4 regions of the Vibrio alginolyticus NBRC 15630 genome follow, and region 1 is predicted to be linked to each of the others. Evidence: predicted binding sites of a transcription regulator. Region 1 holds the regulator's gene; each other region holds the start of a gene.
The links. The regulator PurR, encoded in region 1, represses purine synthesis genes. The targets are predictions, from matches to a motif close to TNANGNAAACGTTTNCNTNA.

Region 1 (4,159 bases):
GGATAAGACGATAATGCCACCAAAAGTTCATACTCTGCTTTAGTTAGTTTTACTGGCTCACCGTTGCGGCTAAGTGCGCGACGTTGAATGTCGAATGTCCACTCCCCAAAGCGCACAATGTGCTCTTCACTGGTTTCATTCGCTTTCGAGCTGCCACTGCGCGCTGCTGAAATACGCCACAGCAAGTTTTTAACGCGAACTAACAGCTCTCTCAGTTCAAAAGGTTTTGTCACATAATCGTCAGCACCCATTTCTAGGCCTACGATTTTATCAATGCTATCCGTGCGTCCTGTTACTAATATGATACCAATATCCGATTGGCTACGTAACTCACGAGTAAGCATCAGGCCGTCTTCACCAGGCAGGTTAATATCCAGCATGATCAGGTCTACATCGCCCGCTTGCAAAACTTCACGCATTTCTGCGCCACTCTCTGCTTCGCTGACTTGGTAGCCCTCATTTTGGAAATATCCCGCAAGCTTACTACGAGTTACAACATCATCTTCTACGACTAATACGTGATAGCTCATTTACACCACTTTTCTGTCTTCTTATTATCCAAGACGTATTCTATTCATAACTAGTAACATTTCTAGTCATAGATACATTAAAACGCAAGATTTAGCGTTTTTATTGATTCAAAACAAGCTTGCCCATTGCTATTAATAAACGGTCATTTTTGACCATAAAACATAACAATTATAGTTACTGCTATTCATTTTAATTGATTACACTTAGGGGATATCCCTAATTGACTTTGTGATGCATGACTTGAAGCATCATTCAGGAGCCCAAAATGCAAGAAGTGAAAGCTTTTAATGAAAAACGCGCTGAAATTTACTGGTGGTTTTCGAGCTTGTTCGCAAAAGAACTAACAGAGAAAGAATTGGAAGCCTATCACAGTGTTGAAATTCGCAGTTTTCTCGCAGGTTTAGGTGAAAATGAGTCGCTGAAACCAGCTGTTGATAGCCTAGTTGATGCATTGAATCGGTTACAAGATCGTGAAGATGCACAACTAGAGCTTGCAGCTGACTTTTGTGAACTGTTTTTGAAGACAGAAAAATACGGCGCTCTTCCTTACGCATCCATGTACATTGGTGAATCAGGTTTACTGAATGACAAGCCAGCTGAGGAAATGGAAAAGTTGATGGCTGAATTTGGCGTTCAAGTAGACGAAAACCTAAAGGAACCTGCGGATCACTTAGCCGTTGAGCTCGACTTTCTCGGGAACATGATTATCCGCTCAAACGAGCTTGAACAAGAAAAACACATGGAAGAAGCCTTCGTTAAACAAAACGACTTTATCCAGCAACAATTGATGTCTTGGTTACCTCAGTTTTCAGACAAATGTAAACAATTCGACGAATTTGGATTTTACTCGAGTGTCGCGAAACTATTAGTTGCATTTTGTAAACTAGACAGCGCCTACCTTCTTGGTGAATAATTGCCGCCTATTTTTAGGGAGCCTGCCTATCGGGCTTCCTGTATGCCTGAAAGTGACCAATTGTAAGTAACTTGGGTATAATATTCGTTTGCCTTAACTTAGCGCAAAGACGCTTGGTTATTTAGCAGTCAAAATGTGACTTCAAATACACAAATCTCTTGCTGAAAACATTGCTAGTCAGTCCACATAGGGCTAAAATGTGAGCGCAAACGATTAAATATGATTTATATGTAAACCGCTGAAATATAGCGGTTTTTGTGTTTTCTTAACAGGTTGATGGCAATTTCTCATCAGATAGAAAAAAGATAAAATTCATCGACCGATGCTGCTACGCACCCTTTTGTCGCACTTGGATCAACCGCTGCCGAGACACTTAGCGCCAATTTTATATTGCTAGGTGTGAAACCATTAGAGCATCAGGTACATCCAATACGACATATTTCAGTAGCTCGATACAGGACACCATTTATGGCCACGATAAAAGACGTTGCTCGCTTAGCCGGCGTTTCCACTACGACAGTTTCGCACGTTATCAATAAAACGCGTTTCGTTGCAGAAGCAACGCAAGAAAAAGTAATGAAAGCCGTTGACGAGCTGAATTACGCGCCAAGTGCCGTTGCACGCAGCCTAAAATGCAACTCAACTCGTACGATTGGCATGTTAGTAACTCAATCAACTAACCTATTTTTCTCAGAAGTGATTGATGGCGTTGAGAGCTACTGTTACCGCCAAGGCTATACTCTGATTTTATGTAACACAGGCGGGATTTACGAAAAACAACGCGATTACATTCGTATGCTGGCTGAAAAGCGCGTTGATGGCATCCTAGTGATGTGTTCTGACTTAACCGAAGAACTAAAAGAGATGCTTGACCGTCATGCGGACATTCCTAAAGTGGTCATGGATTGGGGCCCAGAGAGCTCACAAGCAGACAAGATCATGGATAACTCAGAAGAAGGTGGCTACATTGCAACCAAACATCTGATTGACAATGGTCATACGGATATCGCTTGTCTAAGCGGTCATTTTGAAAAGCTTGCTTGCCAAGAGCGCATTGCAGGTTTCCGTCGCGCAATGAGTGAAGCGAACCTAGCTGTAAATGAAGACTGGATCCTTGAAGGTAACTTTGAATGTGATACGGCCGTATTAGTTGCAGATAAAATTACCGCAATGGACAAGCGCCCGACGGCGGTATTCTGTTTTAACGACACAATGGCTCTAGGCCTAATGAGCCGCTTGCAACAAAACGGGATCAAAATTCCTGAAGATATTTCAGTGATCGGCTACGACAACATCGAGCTTGCGGAATACTTCTCTCCACCGCTAACGACTATCCACCAACCTAAACGTCGTGTTGGTAAAAATGCATTCGAAATTCTACTTGAGCGTATCAAAGATAAAGAACACGAAAAACGAATTTTCGAAATGCAACCTGAGCTTGTAATTCGAAATACTGTGAAAAAAATGAACTAAATTTCACTGTATTTAACCGTGTTAAATAAGCGCTCTACAGGGGCGCTTATTTTTTTGGGAAAATTAAGCATTCTCTAATACTTCACACAGCTCTAATAACAATTGACTAACGTTAACTCCCTGTTTTATATAAATGTAATATATATTAAGAACTCCTTTTCAAAGGCCAATTTGCACCTTTCCATATGCAAAATAGAGCATTCAATCTATCATTTTTATTGAACCGAAATCACACTTTTAACGCTAAACCGTGATGTTAATTCAATATAAGAAGTATGCTCATTGTGTCACGCACAGGGCAAACCATTCGAAAGAGTGGGACGCAAAGCCTCCGGCCTGAACCATATTACGATATGGAAGGTAGCGGGGTTACCGATGGCAAGTGTGTAAGCAATGACTTTACTCTGTAATGACATTGTTTTTACGCATGTTTGCTACTCTCTCGGACCTGACTTTTGGTGGCGTAATATTAATTACACCGAGATAACAAAACATGGATAAACCGATACTCAAAGACTCTATGAAGCTATTTGAGGCACTTGGTAATATCAAGTCGCGCTCAATGTTTGGTGGCTTCGGACTATTCGCTGATGAAACAATGTTTGCACTAGTGGTAAAGAATCAGCTTCATATCAGAGCAGACCAAAAAACTTCATCTGACTTCGAGAAACAAGGGCTAAAGCCTTACGTTTATAAAAAACGTGGCTTTCCAGTCGTTACAAAGTACTACGCTATTTCCAGCGATTTATGGGAATCAAGCGAACGCTTAATCGAAGTAGCGAATCAATCATTGAAAAAGGCAAAGCTTGAGAAAGAACAGCAAGCAAGTACAAAGCCTAACCGTTTGAAAGATTTGCCTAACTTACGACTGGCTACCGAGCGCATGCTAAAAAAAGCCGGCATCGAATCCGTAGAGAAGCTTGAAGAGGAAGGTGCGCTTAACGCCTATAAAGCGATAAGAGATACGCACTCTGCAACCGTCAACATTGAGTTGCTATGGGCACTAGAAGGTGCTATCAACGGCACTCATTGGAGTGTGGTACCTCAAGCTCGCCGAGATGAGTTGATGAACGGCCTCCAATAAAAGTCGGCCTAAAAACTATCTTGTAAAACCGCAGTCTAATCTGCGGTTTTTTTGTGAAATTTTTTCGGTTTTCCTACTGTCTTATTACATATATCCCAAATTGGAATCAAAATTATGAATAAGAAACTGATATTAGGTCTCATCCTACTAGCGGCTAT
Region 2 (4,159 bases), 260 kb from region 1:
CGGCTAAGTACCAAAAGCATCAATGCTGTAGTACGAAGAAATAAGCTCATTCACTCTCCTTAACTTGCTTGTACTTAGAAAATAGGGAACATAAAGGTCGCTAAGTTCGGCAAATCAGGTACTAACTTATAAATGGGGCCATTACGAAAGATTCCAAGGTTTCAGTTTTATCTTGAAGTAGAATCGTGCGTTAGATCACCATTTCTCTTTTCTTTATTCTGATTATCAGATAAAGGCGCGTCTCCTATGAGACCGATTACATCCTATCACCGCAGTATTAACCAAAGATGAACGGCATAGACAAATTGAAAAAAAACGTTAGTCTTACCTCTCAAAATGAAAACAGCCGACAAGTAGAAAGTAAAATGAGAGACCAAGAATTTTGGCATAACAAATGGGCCAGCAATCAAATCGGATTTCACTTGGAAGATGTAAACCCGCTATTACCAGTATATTGGAAACACACTAATCCAAAGCGTGAAGATAAAGTGTTAGTTCCTTTATGTGGAAAGTCAGAAGACTTGATTTGGCTAGCGATGAAGCATGATTCGGTTGAAGGCGTTGAGCTAAGCCATATTGCTGTGCGTGCCTTTTTTGCTGAACATTTTTACACGCCAACGGTAACGCCTCTTAATGGCATGCACGAGCTTTATCAATTTGATGAGCTCTCTATTTATACTGGGGACTTTTTCACTGCACCAGTATCTCAAGCCGATATCATTTATGATCGCGCCGCGTTGGTTGCTTTACCGCAAGATATGCGAGAGGAGTATGTAGAGCGTCTCAAGCAACTTTTGAACCCAGGCGGTCGTATTTTGCTTGTTACACTCAACTATCCTCAAGAAGAGATGGCGGGGCCTCCATTTAGCGTGCCGGTCGAAGAGATTGAGCAGTTATTTTCAGGTTACAAAGTTACTTGTTTGAACGTAGATGAAGCTGACGAGAATCATCCTAAAATTGCGAAAAAAGGCTTAAGTCGCTTCTCTGAAGAAGTGTACTTAATCGAGAGTGAATAGGCTCTCTTCGGTTTGGAACACGAAATAGCGCAGCAATTTGAGCTGCGCTATTTTTGTATGAGTGGTTCGTATTTAATAAATGATATTCACTTTTGAAGCACTTTCAACAGCATCTTGAACGGCTTCTTCGGTGGTTTTTCGTCGCGTAAGGACAACACCTAAACGGCGGCGACCATCGATTTCTGGCTTACCGAATAGACGAACTTGTGTTTGAGGTTGAGCTAAAGCTTTGCTTAGGTTTTCAAAGCGAATGTTTGTGGAAGTCCCTTGTCCAAGAATAACAGCAGACGCAGATGGGCCATATTGCACAATATTATTAATTGGCATTCCGGTAAACGCGCGCACGTGGAGAGCAAACTCAGACATTTCCTGCGAAATCATTGTAACCATACCCGTATCGTGAGGGCGAGGAGAGACCTCATTGAAAATGACTTTATCGCCTTTGACAAACAGCTCTACACCAAAGATGCCGTAGCCACCGAGCGCGTTTACCACTTTCTCAGCCGTGTATTCAGCTGCTTTTACTGCGTTTTCTGACATAGCTTGCGGTTGCCATGATTCGCGGTAGTCGCCATCTTCCTGACGATGACCAATTGGAGCACAGAAATGCACACCGTCAACGGCTCTGATGGTCAATAAAGTGATTTCGTAATCGAAGTCGATAAAACCTTCCACGATAACGCGACCTGCACCCGTACGTCCGCCTTCCTGAGCGTAATCCCATGCTTTTGTAACGTCGTCTTCGGTCTTGATAACACTTTGCCCTTTACCGGAAGAGCTCATCACTGGCTTCACCACGCACGGAATACCCACATGTTCAACCGCGGCTTTGAAGTCTTCAAAGTTATCTGCAAAACGATAAGGTGAAGTCGTCAATTCCAGTTCTTCTGCTGCCAAACGTCGGATACCTTCACGATTCATTGTTAGCCTGGTTGCCTTAGCGGTTGGAACAACATTCAGTCCTTTTTCTTCAAGCTCTACCAGTTTGCCGGTTGCGATGGCTTCAATTTCTGGTACGACGTAAGTAGGTTGTTCCTTCGTAATAACTTCTTCTAAGGCGTTCCCATCTAACATGTCGATAACATAACTACGGTGAGCGACTTGCATCGCTGGAGCATTGGCATAGCGATCACAAGCAATCACTTCTAAACCAAGTCTCTGGCATTCAATGGCGACTTCTTTACCGAGTTCGCCAGAGCCTAAAAGTAATACACGGGTAGCATTTGCGCTAGTTGCAGTGCCAAACATAGTGTTCCCTTACAAAATAGAGTGATGAGACAGAAATTGCAGGAGATCATACTGAAGTTTTATGACAAAGCAAACGTTTGCTTTTGGTTTTTAGGTAATAAAAAAGCTCTACATGTTGTAGAGCTTTTTGTTGAATTTGTCGTTTATACGTTGACAAAACTAAGCGGAATATCTGGATTCAACGCTTCCAACGTTGATTGCGTATCGGCTAAGTGACTGATCTTACCTTCAGAGTTTTCTACCAATGCAGCGGCTTTGATGCTGTCAAAGGTTTCACCCGCAAGTAAAACTTGGATTAGCGCAACTTGTAGCGGTGGCAAGCTAGGATTAAACGCTGCATTTTCTGCATAAGCGCCTTGGAATACACGGCCGCTAGTCATCTCTAATGCTAAACCACTCAAGTTGTTGGTGTATGGAGAGTGGCTCATGTTCATCGCTTCAACTGCACTTTGGATGAGTGCGTCTTCATCATCACATGAGAATTGGTGTTTAACTTCTGCCATTAAGCCGGACTCGATACCGAGATCGTTTGGTCCAAAGGCTTCAGGCAGGTATTCATGAAGTGACTTTTCTTCACGTTCTGGGAGCTGGATTTTAAGCTCGTTTGCGGTAGATAACTCATTCATGAACTGGCGGCAGTGACCACATGGGCTGAAGTTGATAGTGATATCCTTAACACCACGTTCGCCTTTCATCCAAGCATGGCTAATCGCAGACTGCTCTGCGTGAACCGTTTGACCCAACTGTACACCAAAGAATTCCATGTTGGCACCGAAGTAAAGGCGACCTGAAAGACCACGAACGATAGCGCCGACATAAAAGTCAGAAAGGGGAGCATAGGAGTACGCTGCGGCAAAAGGAAGTAGCGCAACACGAAGCTCTTTGTCTGATAGACCGGTAGCTGAAAGCAACTGCTCAAATTGTTGAACTGAAAGCGTAGCATCAAAATCATCAGCTTGGATGATAGGAGCAAGTTGTTTGGAAAGTGCTTCTGGAGCGCCTGCTAGCGCCTGTTCAATGCGACTTTTCATGTTGAATCCTTGTTATTGCATGGACAGTTATTCTATGTGAAAGATAGAAATGTTCCGTGCGTTAGATCACGATAAATAATGCAATTGATAATTCTGTTACATAATTAGAGTGAGCTCACACATGTATTCGATTGCACAGGTGTGAAGCGTTATCTCCGTCTCACAATTAACCATATCAGTATATATTCATATGACCAAGGAGCAGGAGTATGTTACCAACGCGACTTTTACCGCTATGCTACTTTATACTTACGTAATCTAGAGCGAGTGGTAGCAGCTAGAATGCTAATGCTATGAATGTATATCTCAGTCAAGTCCCTTCACGATATTACTGGGTGAGTTTGATAGATAAGATAGGGTTTTGAAAAGGGATAAGTAAGAAACGTAAAGGCTACGGCCTGCCGGAAGGAGGGCAGACCGAGAGCGCTTAACTATTGATATAGCCAGACCGCCAAAGCAAAAAAACTTGGAGCCAAAATAGAAGTTATGATCCCACATAAAACCAATGCGAGTGATGAGAACGCGGCATCTATGGGCTGTTTCTCTGCACATGTCGCGGTGCCTAAGGCATGAGACACGGTACCCATTGTTAGGCCACGTGCAATCGGGTGTTTAATTCCAATTAAGTTGTAAATTGGGTATGCCAAAATCGCGCCCAATAAACCAACAATCAGAACCAAGATCGCCGCAACGGCTGCTTCACCACCGAGGTGACTCGAAATTTCCATTGCTATTGGCGTAGTGACGGATTTACCCACTAGACTTGCGATTAAACTGATATCCGCTTTGAAAGCGACTGCGAACAAGGTGGTTGTCATCATCGACATCACACTGCCTACTGTGCAAGCGAAAGTGATGATTCGC
Region 3 (4,159 bases), 1.6 Mb from region 1:
ATTAAAGCTGGTAAATACAGCGGTCATCATGTCTACACGACGCTCCATCATGAGAGGAATAGAAAAGGCTGAAATGCTAAACACCACACAAGCCAAAACAAAGCCAACTAAAGAGCCGATGACAAGGAAGGGTAGGAACTCACTTAAAGGTGCCCCTTGAACAGAAGGGTAGAGTGCATGAAGTAGAGCGGCAATGCGCATCCAAAATATCATACACACTGCGAGTAACACGGCGAACGCCCATTGAGATGTTGAGTTACGACCGATCGCTTTCATTGAATGGAACAAGCTTGCTTTGTGTCCGCGCTCTCTCTCCCAACTGGCATCATACAAGCCCAGCGCGAGAAACGGACCGATTAACATGTAAACAATCAAACTGGGCATGACGACTAAGTGTGTGCCTTGCCACTGTACGAGCAAAACAATGCCTATCGCAGCAGCCATAAAACAGATGCCATAGAAAGCACTAATAAGCGGCATTCGCACGAAATCATGCAGACCTAATGCGAGCCAATGAAAAGGTGCAGAAAGATTGACCGTATTGCACGGTATGGTTCTGGCGTATTCGTTGTCTGGCACTTCCTTTCGTTTGTTGTGGAAGTCCGATGGATTAACAGTTCGAGGCATAACTCCTCCTTGATTTATTCCCACATTATCCGCTTATACCAACTGACAGCGGTTTTTGTTCAGTCAAACTTGAAGCGACTTTTTCAAGTTTACATCTGAGCATTGGCTTAGTTTGGTATCGGCCATAAAGATGCCTGACTCATGTCTTTACTTAAGTGTTGCTTCCACAGTCGCCAGCATCCGACGTCTCTATTTAAATTGGAGTTAACAATATTTTAACTATTGGCGGAGATGGGATAATTTACAAATAATTGCTTAAAATTTATTCGGTATAAAAATGAGGGAGAAACAGGACTGCTTTGTGGGGCAGGGCGGTATGAGCCGAAATGGCTGGATAAAAGTTGCTGAAAATAAAAAGCCCCCGCCATAGGCGAGGGCTTGATTGATTCTTGCTTGGCTTGATTATTTGATGCCAGCGAAATCGCGTAGAAGTGCAGCTTTGTCTGTCGCTTCCCACGGGAATTCTTCACGACCGAAGTGACCGTAAGCCGCTGTCTTCTTGTAGATAGGTTGAAGAAGGTTAAGCATTTCTTGTAGACCGTATGGACGTAGGTCGAAGAATTGACGAACCGCTTCAATGATGATGTCGTGAGATACTTTCTCAGTACCGAACGTTTCCACCATGATAGACGTTGGATCAGCAACACCGATTGCGTAAGAAAGTTGGATCTCACAACGGTCAGCCATGCCTGCCGCTACGATGTTTTTCGCTACGTAGCGTGCTGCGTATGCTGCACTACGGTCAACTTTTGATGGATCTTTACCAGAAAACGCACCGCCACCGTGACGAGCTGCGCCGCCGTAGGTATCTACGATGATCTTACGACCAGTTAGGCCACAGTCACCCATAGGACCACCGATTACGAAGCGACCGGTTGGGTTAATGAAGAAGTTTGTTTCTTTGTTGATCCACTCAGAAGGTAGCACTGGCTTAATGATCTCTTCCATTACCGCTTCACGCAGGTCTGAAGTTGAGATTGAGTCACAGTGTTGAGTTGAAAGAACAACCGCGTCGATACCAACGATGTTACCTTGATCGTATTGGAATGTTACCTGAGATTTTGCATCAGGACGCAACCAAGGTAGTGTGCCGTTTTTACGAACTTCTGCTTGCTTTTGAACAAGACGGTGAGAGTAAGTAATTGGCGCTGGCATTAGTACTTCAGTTTCGTTACAAGCGTAACCAAACATGATGCCTTGGTCGCCTGCACCTTGTTCTTTAGGGTCAGCTTTATCAACACCTTGGTTGATATCTGGCGACTGTTTACCGATTGTGTTTAGTACCGCACAAGAATCTGCGTCAAAGCCCATATCTGAATGTACGTAGCCGATTTCACGAACGGTTTCACGAGTTAACTCTTCGATGTCTACCCATGCTGAAGTCGTGATTTCACCACCCACCATTACCATACCGGTTTTAACGTAAGTCTCACATGCAACACGAGCCTTTGGATCTTGCTCTAGAATCGCGTCAAGAACCGCATCAGAAATCTGGTCTGCAATTTTATCTGGATGACCTTCTGATACTGACTCAGAAGTAAACAGGTGCTTAGCCATGTTAGCTCCACTATATCTGGTTTAAAACTGGGGAATGATAAACTCTCCAGCGCAAATTAATACTAATTTTTGTAGGTGTATCTACATCTAGACGTCTATTCTAAATTTGATTGCTCGAATTACAAGCTCTTTTTTGGTTTTTGTTATAACCAAACGTTTGCCTGATTTATTGATAATTTTAAGAACTTCGAACGATTTGGCGCGAAAGGTGCAATATTTGTGAGGTTTTGGATTGGAAAACGTTTGCACACCCAACAGGGCTTTGAGAGAATTATGACCTACTTTTCGTTTCGCTTAATGTACTCAGGAGCAGACATGTCGTCTCGTAAACATCTTGCCAATGCAATTCGTGCTCTAAGCATGGATGGTGTTCAACAAGCTAACTCAGGCCACCCAGGCGCACCAATGGGTATGGCTGATATCGCTGAAGTTCTTTGGCGCTCTCACCTAAACCATAACCCTTCAAACCCAGAGTGGGCCGACCGCGATCGCTTTGTGCTGTCAAACGGTCATGGGTCAATGCTTATTTACTCTCTACTGCACTTAAGCGGTTACGAGCTATCTATTGACGATCTGAAAAACTTCCGTCAATTGCACTCAAAAACCCCAGGTCACCCAGAGTACGGCTACGCGCCTGGTATCGAGACAACAACGGGTCCTCTAGGTCAAGGCATCACTAACGCTGTTGGTATGGCGATCGCAGAGAAAGCACTAGCGGCACAGTTCAACAAAGAAGGTCACGATATCGTTGACCACTTTACGTATGTGTTCATGGGTGACGGCTGTCTAATGGAAGGCATCTCGCATGAAGCATGCTCTCTTGCTGGGACGTTAGGTCTAGGCAAACTGATCGCGTTCTGGGATGACAACGGCATTTCTATCGACGGTCATGTTGAAGGCTGGTTCTCTGACGATACACCTAAGCGTTTTGAAGCGTACGGCTGGCATGTAATCCCAGCAGTCGATGGTCACGACTCAGACGCGATCAACGCAGCAATTGAAGCAGCAAAAGCGGACCCACGTCCTACGCTTATCTGTACCAAAACAATTATCGGTTTCGGTTCTCCTAACAAGTCTGGTTCGCACGACTGTCACGGTGCACCACTAGGTCACGATGAAATCCAAGCGGCTCGCGAATACCTAGGTTGGGAGTACGGCCCATTTGAGATCCCGGCAGATGTTTACGCTGAGTGGGATGCAAAAGAAGCGGGCGCCGCGAAAGAAGCAGCTTGGAATGAAAAATTCGAAGCATACGCTGCAGCTTACCCTGCTGAAGCGGCAGAGCTTAAACGTCGTCTAAACGGCGAACTTCCTGCACAATGGGAAGAAAAAGCGAACCAAATCATTGCCGATCTTCAAGCAAACCCAGCGAACATTGCATCACGTAAAGCATCGCAAAATGCACTAGAAGCGTTTGGTCAAATGCTTCCTGAGTTTATGGGTGGTTCTGCTGACCTAGCGCCTTCTAACCTGACCATGTGGTCTGGTTCTAAGTCTCTAGAAACGGAGGACTTCTCTGGCAACTACATCCACTACGGTGTACGCGAATTCGGTATGACTGCTATCATCAACGGTATCGCATTGCACGGTGGTTTCGTTCCTTACGGCGCAACATTCCTAATGTTCATGGAATACGCTCGTAACGCAATGCGTATGGCTGCGCTGATGAAAATTCAGAACATCCAAGTTTACACGCATGATTCGATCGGTCTTGGCGAAGATGGCCCAACTCACCAACCTGTTGAGCAAATGGCGTCTCTACGTGTAACTCCAAACATGAGCACATGGCGCCCATGTGACCAAGTTGAGTCTGCAGTTGCATGGAAACTAGCGATTGAACGTAAAGATGCACCAACTGCACTTATCTTCTCTCGTCAAAACCTAGCGCAACAAGAGCGTACTGCTGAACAAGTCGCAGACATCGCGAAAGGTGCTTACATCCTGAAAGATAGCGAAGGTAAGCCTGAGCTAATCC
Region 4 (4,159 bases), 810 kb from region 1:
AGGCTGCGGTTTACTCGCCGTTGCAGTACTCAACATCAACAATATGCGTGATATCGAGAACGACCGAGAGTGTGGTAAACGCACAGTCGCAGTGCGATTGGGTCAACGCAAAGCCAAGCATTACCACTTTGTTTTACTTGGCGGTGCTATTCTTGCCTTTGCGGCTTACTTGTTAATTCAAGACAAACCCGTTTGGATTAGCTTGCCATTTTTACTTAGTATTTATTTCGTGGCCGATCATGGTAAAGCGGTTTGGCATACACAAAAGCCCGCTCAGATAGCACCAATGATGCCAGTCATCGTGAAATGCTCTTTAGTCACCAACGTTTTGTTTGCAACAATTGTGGTAGCTCAAACTCTAGTAAGTTAAAAAAGGATTGTCATTGCATTGACTTAATGCCTAGATATACTCAAAGACAACCAATTTCTGTTTAGAAAGGTACGCTATGGAATACAATACCTCAGCACTCTGTGATATCTACCTCGATCAGGTAGATGTGGTTGAACCAATGTTCAGTAACTTTGGCGGTCGCGCTTCATTTGCCGGGCAAATCACCACCATCAAGTGTTTTGAAGATAATTCGTTGATCCGCGAGACATTAGAGCAAGATGGACTTGGTCGCGTTTTGTTAATTGACGGTGGCGGTTCCCTACGTAAAGCCCTTATCGATGCAGAAATCGCAACCATTGCGGAAGAAAACGAGTGGGAAGGCATTGTCGTTTATGGCTGTGTTCGTGAAGTAGATGAACTTGAAGATATGAACTTAGGCATTCAAGCCCTCGCTTCTATTCCTGTTGGAGCGACCAGTCAGGGGATTGGCGAATTGGATGTACCAGTCAACTTTGGCGGCGTCAGCTTCTTACCTGAAGATTATATTTATGCTGATAGCACCGGAATTATCCTGTCGCCTGAACCATTGAATATTGATTTAGAGTTGGATGAAGAAGCATAGCGAGTCTTAGGTGTCTAAGTTATAGGGTCTTCTCTTGGCTCTTAGCGCCTAGCCTTGTCTTAACATTTTCTACTTCCCTAAAACACAAACACCCGCTTAACGCGGGTGTTTTTAATTTGGAATGAAGAAGCCGAATTATTCCACTTCGTCCATTTTGCCAAGTAGTGCACGAATGCGCTCTTGCCATTGTGCGTGCTCTTGCTGTGCTTGTTGTGCTTTTTGCTCTAGCTCTTCACGTTGAGAGCGAAGCTCGTTCGCTTCTTCCGCAAGTTTAGCTTTATCTTCTTTCAGCTCTTCGACTTCCATCTGAAGAAGAGTGATTGTGTCAACTGCAGTTTGAATTTTAGATTCTAGTTGTTCTAGTACTTCAAAAGACATCTTGGCCTACCTATGTTATTCCGTTGGGACGATGTGCGAGATTGATGCACACCTAACCTATATAAGGTTCATTCTACTCAGCGTCGCGATGAGAAACACTCACTATATTCGATATTTTGCATCATTCGGTCAAAAAATCAGCGCAATCTCACTAAACGCTGACTTTTCTTGTCGCCGAAGCATTTTTGAGCAAGGATTTTGCGTCTCGCTACGCTGAAAATCGCCCTAAGTATTGATCAAATTCAAGTTAGATAAAGTAAAAGCCTCGCAAAAAGGCAAACGTTTACTCGACCTTGTGATAGAATCGCCGCGCAAATTCTTCTTCCCTCTTGCTTACTTGGAGACATCATGAAACGCGATTTAGCAATGGCATTTTCCCGTGTGACTGAAGGTGCAGCTCTGGCTGGTTACAAATGGCTTGGCCGTGGCGATAAAAACGCAGCCGATGGCGCAGCTGTTGAAGTTATGCGCACGCTACTGAACAAAACAGATATCAGTGGTGAAATTGTCATTGGTGAGGGTGAAATCGATGATGCGCCAATGCTGTACATTGGTGAGCAAGTGGGTATTGGTGGTGATGAGGTAGATATTGCAGTCGACCCGATTGAAGGAACGCGTATGACGGCAATGGGACAATCGAACGCACTAGCCGTACTTGCCGCAGGTGAGAAAGGCAGCTTTCTTAAAGCGCCAGATATGTACATGGAAAAACTGGTTGTTGGCCCTGGTGCAAAAGGCGTAATTGACTTAGAAAAGCCGTTAAAAGAAAACCTAGAGAACGTAGCAAAAGCCCTGAACAAGCCACTTGATACCCTAGTCGTTATTACCCTTGCGAAACCTCGCCACGATGACGTTATTGCAGAAATGCAAGCAATGGGCGTACGTGTTTTTGCGGTGCCTGATGGTGACGTCGCTGCCTCTATTCTAACTTGTATGCCAGACAGTGAAGTGGACATGATGTACTGTATTGGCGGTGCGCCAGAAGGGGTTGTATCAGCAGCGGTAATTCGAGCGCTAGACGGTGACATGCACGGTCGCCTGCTTCCTCGTCACGAAGTAAAAGGCGATACTGAAGAAAACCGCATTTACGGTGCAGATGAACTAAAACGCTGCGATGAAATGGGCGTAAAAGCAAATGTTGTACTCAAAATGGAAGACATGGCTCGTAGCGACAATGTGGTATTTTCAGCTACAGGCATCACTAAAGGTGACTTGCTGGAAGGTATCTCTCGTCAAGGCAATATTGCAACCACAGAAACGCTGCTCGTGCGTGGTCGATGCCGTACTATTCGTCGCATTAAGTCGACTCACTACCTAGATCGTAAAGATCCAGAAGTGCGTGATATTATTCTTTAAGCATTTCTCGAGGCTCTCGCTCAATCTGAGTTTGAGCCTTTCTTTCCGCACAACGGGCAATAGATTCTGAATCACACTCGTTCCTCAGAATGACGGTGACTTTAATAAGTTCTAAATCAAAAGAACTCGTCATTCTAGCGAGCCGCAGCGAGACTAAGAATCTAGTAGTAACAAGCTCCTATTCTTTCCTGAACACCTCAACCACTACTCAACCAAAAAATAGATTCTGAATAACCTCGTTCCTCGCTGTTCAGAATGACGGAGACTTTAATAAGCTCTAAATCAAAAGAACTCGTCATTCTAGCGAGACTAAAAATCTAGTAGTAACAAGCTCCTATTCTTTCCTGGTCACCTTAACCACTGCTCAACCAGAAGATAGATTCTGAATCACCTTATTCCTCGCTGTTCAGAATGACGGCTACCATAGCAAGCTCTAAATCGAAAAAACTCGTCATTCTAGCGAGCTCCAGCGAGACTAAGAATCTAGTTGTAACAAGCTCCTATTCTTTCCTGGTCACCTTAACCGCTGCACAATCGGACGATAGATTCTGAATCACCTTATTTCTCGCCGTTCAGAATGACGACATATATTGGCTCATATGAACATAGCCCCTACAAATCCACACTCAAATTAAGTCAACACTTTTCTTTACTAACCCTATCGCGCATAATATGTACTGACGTATAAATGGTGGGTATATGAAGACCGTAGATAGGATATTGCAAATCGTTAAGCGTGATGGCTCCGTCACTGCAAAACAACTCTCCTCTGAGCTAGGTATGACAACCATGGGGGCTCGTCAGCACCTGCAAAGTTTAGAAGATGATGGCATTCTTTCTATCCATGACGTAAAAGTGAAAGTTGGTCGCCCTGCTCGTCATTGGTCTCTCACTCAAAAAGGTCATGAGCAATTTGCTGACCGTCACGGTGAGTTGACCATTCAGTTTATAGAAGCTGTCGAACATATCTTTGGCAAAGATGGACTGGAAAAAGTCACATCAGAAAGGGAAAAACTCACGTTACAAAGTTATCGTCAGCATCTTGAGCAATGCGACTCTCTGCAAAGCAAACTAGAAACACTTGTCACATTAAGAGAGCAAGAAGGCTATATGGCTGAACTCGAGAAAGATGAGAACGGATTTATCTTAATCGAAAATCACTGTCCGATTTGTAAAGCCGCAACTCGCTGCCCAAGCTTGTGCCAATCAGAATTAAGTGTCTTTCAGTCTTTACTTGGACGTGACACCAAAGTAGAGCGTACCGAACACATCATTAGTGGCCAAAGACGCTGCGTTTACCGCATCCAACAACTGCAGTAACCACCACAACCAAACATCGACATGCCGCACTTATTCAATCTCAAGCTTGAAAGCTTCTCTTATAAGTGAGACGGCTGAAGAATTCATTCTCTCTCCTCTTTCTAGTGGTATAGGCTTTTTAGTAACTAAAAGCAATTTCCATAAGGATTTGG

Region 2: the regulator PurR is predicted to act here: its motif matches at 2,330-2,349, upstream of purT (formate-dependent phosphoribosylglycinamide formyltransferase).
Region 3: the regulator PurR is predicted to act here: its motif matches at 2,330-2,349, upstream of metK (methionine adenosyltransferase).
Region 4: the regulator PurR is predicted to act here: its motif matches at 1,603-1,622, upstream of glpX (class II fructose-bisphosphatase).

Annotation. Positions count from the first base shown of each region.
Region 1 covers NC_022349.1:107,913-112,071, reverse strand. The annotation lists gene torR (two-component system response regulator TorR) at 1-530, opposite strand, end outside; gene torD (molecular chaperone TorD) at 797-1,444, shown strand; gene purR (HTH-type transcriptional repressor PurR) at 1,913-2,917, shown strand; cyclic di-GMP riboswitch class I at 3,205-3,294, shown strand; gene N646_RS00455 (TfoX/Sxy family DNA transformation protein) at 3,411-4,001, shown strand; gene N646_RS00450 (TVP38/TMEM64 family protein) at 4,116-4,159, shown strand, end outside.
Region 2 covers NC_022349.1:372,452-376,610, forward strand. The annotation lists gene N646_RS01600 (nucleotidyltransferase family protein) at 1-50, opposite strand, end outside; gene N646_RS01605 (thiopurine S-methyltransferase) at 366-1,016, shown strand; gene purT (formate-dependent phosphoribosylglycinamide formyltransferase) at 1,089-2,264, opposite strand; gene cdd (cytidine deaminase) at 2,408-3,295, opposite strand; gene N646_RS01620 (LrgB family protein) at 3,727-4,159, opposite strand, start outside.
Region 3 covers NC_022349.1:1,818,844-1,823,002, reverse strand. The annotation lists gene N646_RS08225 (DUF2189 domain-containing protein) at 1-627, opposite strand, end outside; gene metK (methionine adenosyltransferase) at 1,030-2,184, opposite strand; gene tkt (transketolase) at 2,500-4,159, shown strand, end outside.
Region 4 covers NC_022349.1:2,630,484-2,634,642, reverse strand. The annotation lists gene N646_RS12130 (1,4-dihydroxy-2-naphthoate polyprenyltransferase) at 1-370, shown strand, start outside; gene rraA (ribonuclease E activity regulator RraA) at 447-953, shown strand; gene zapB (cell division protein ZapB) at 1,089-1,331, opposite strand; gene glpX (class II fructose-bisphosphatase) at 1,680-2,687, shown strand; gene N646_RS12110 (helix-turn-helix transcriptional regulator) at 3,387-4,007, shown strand.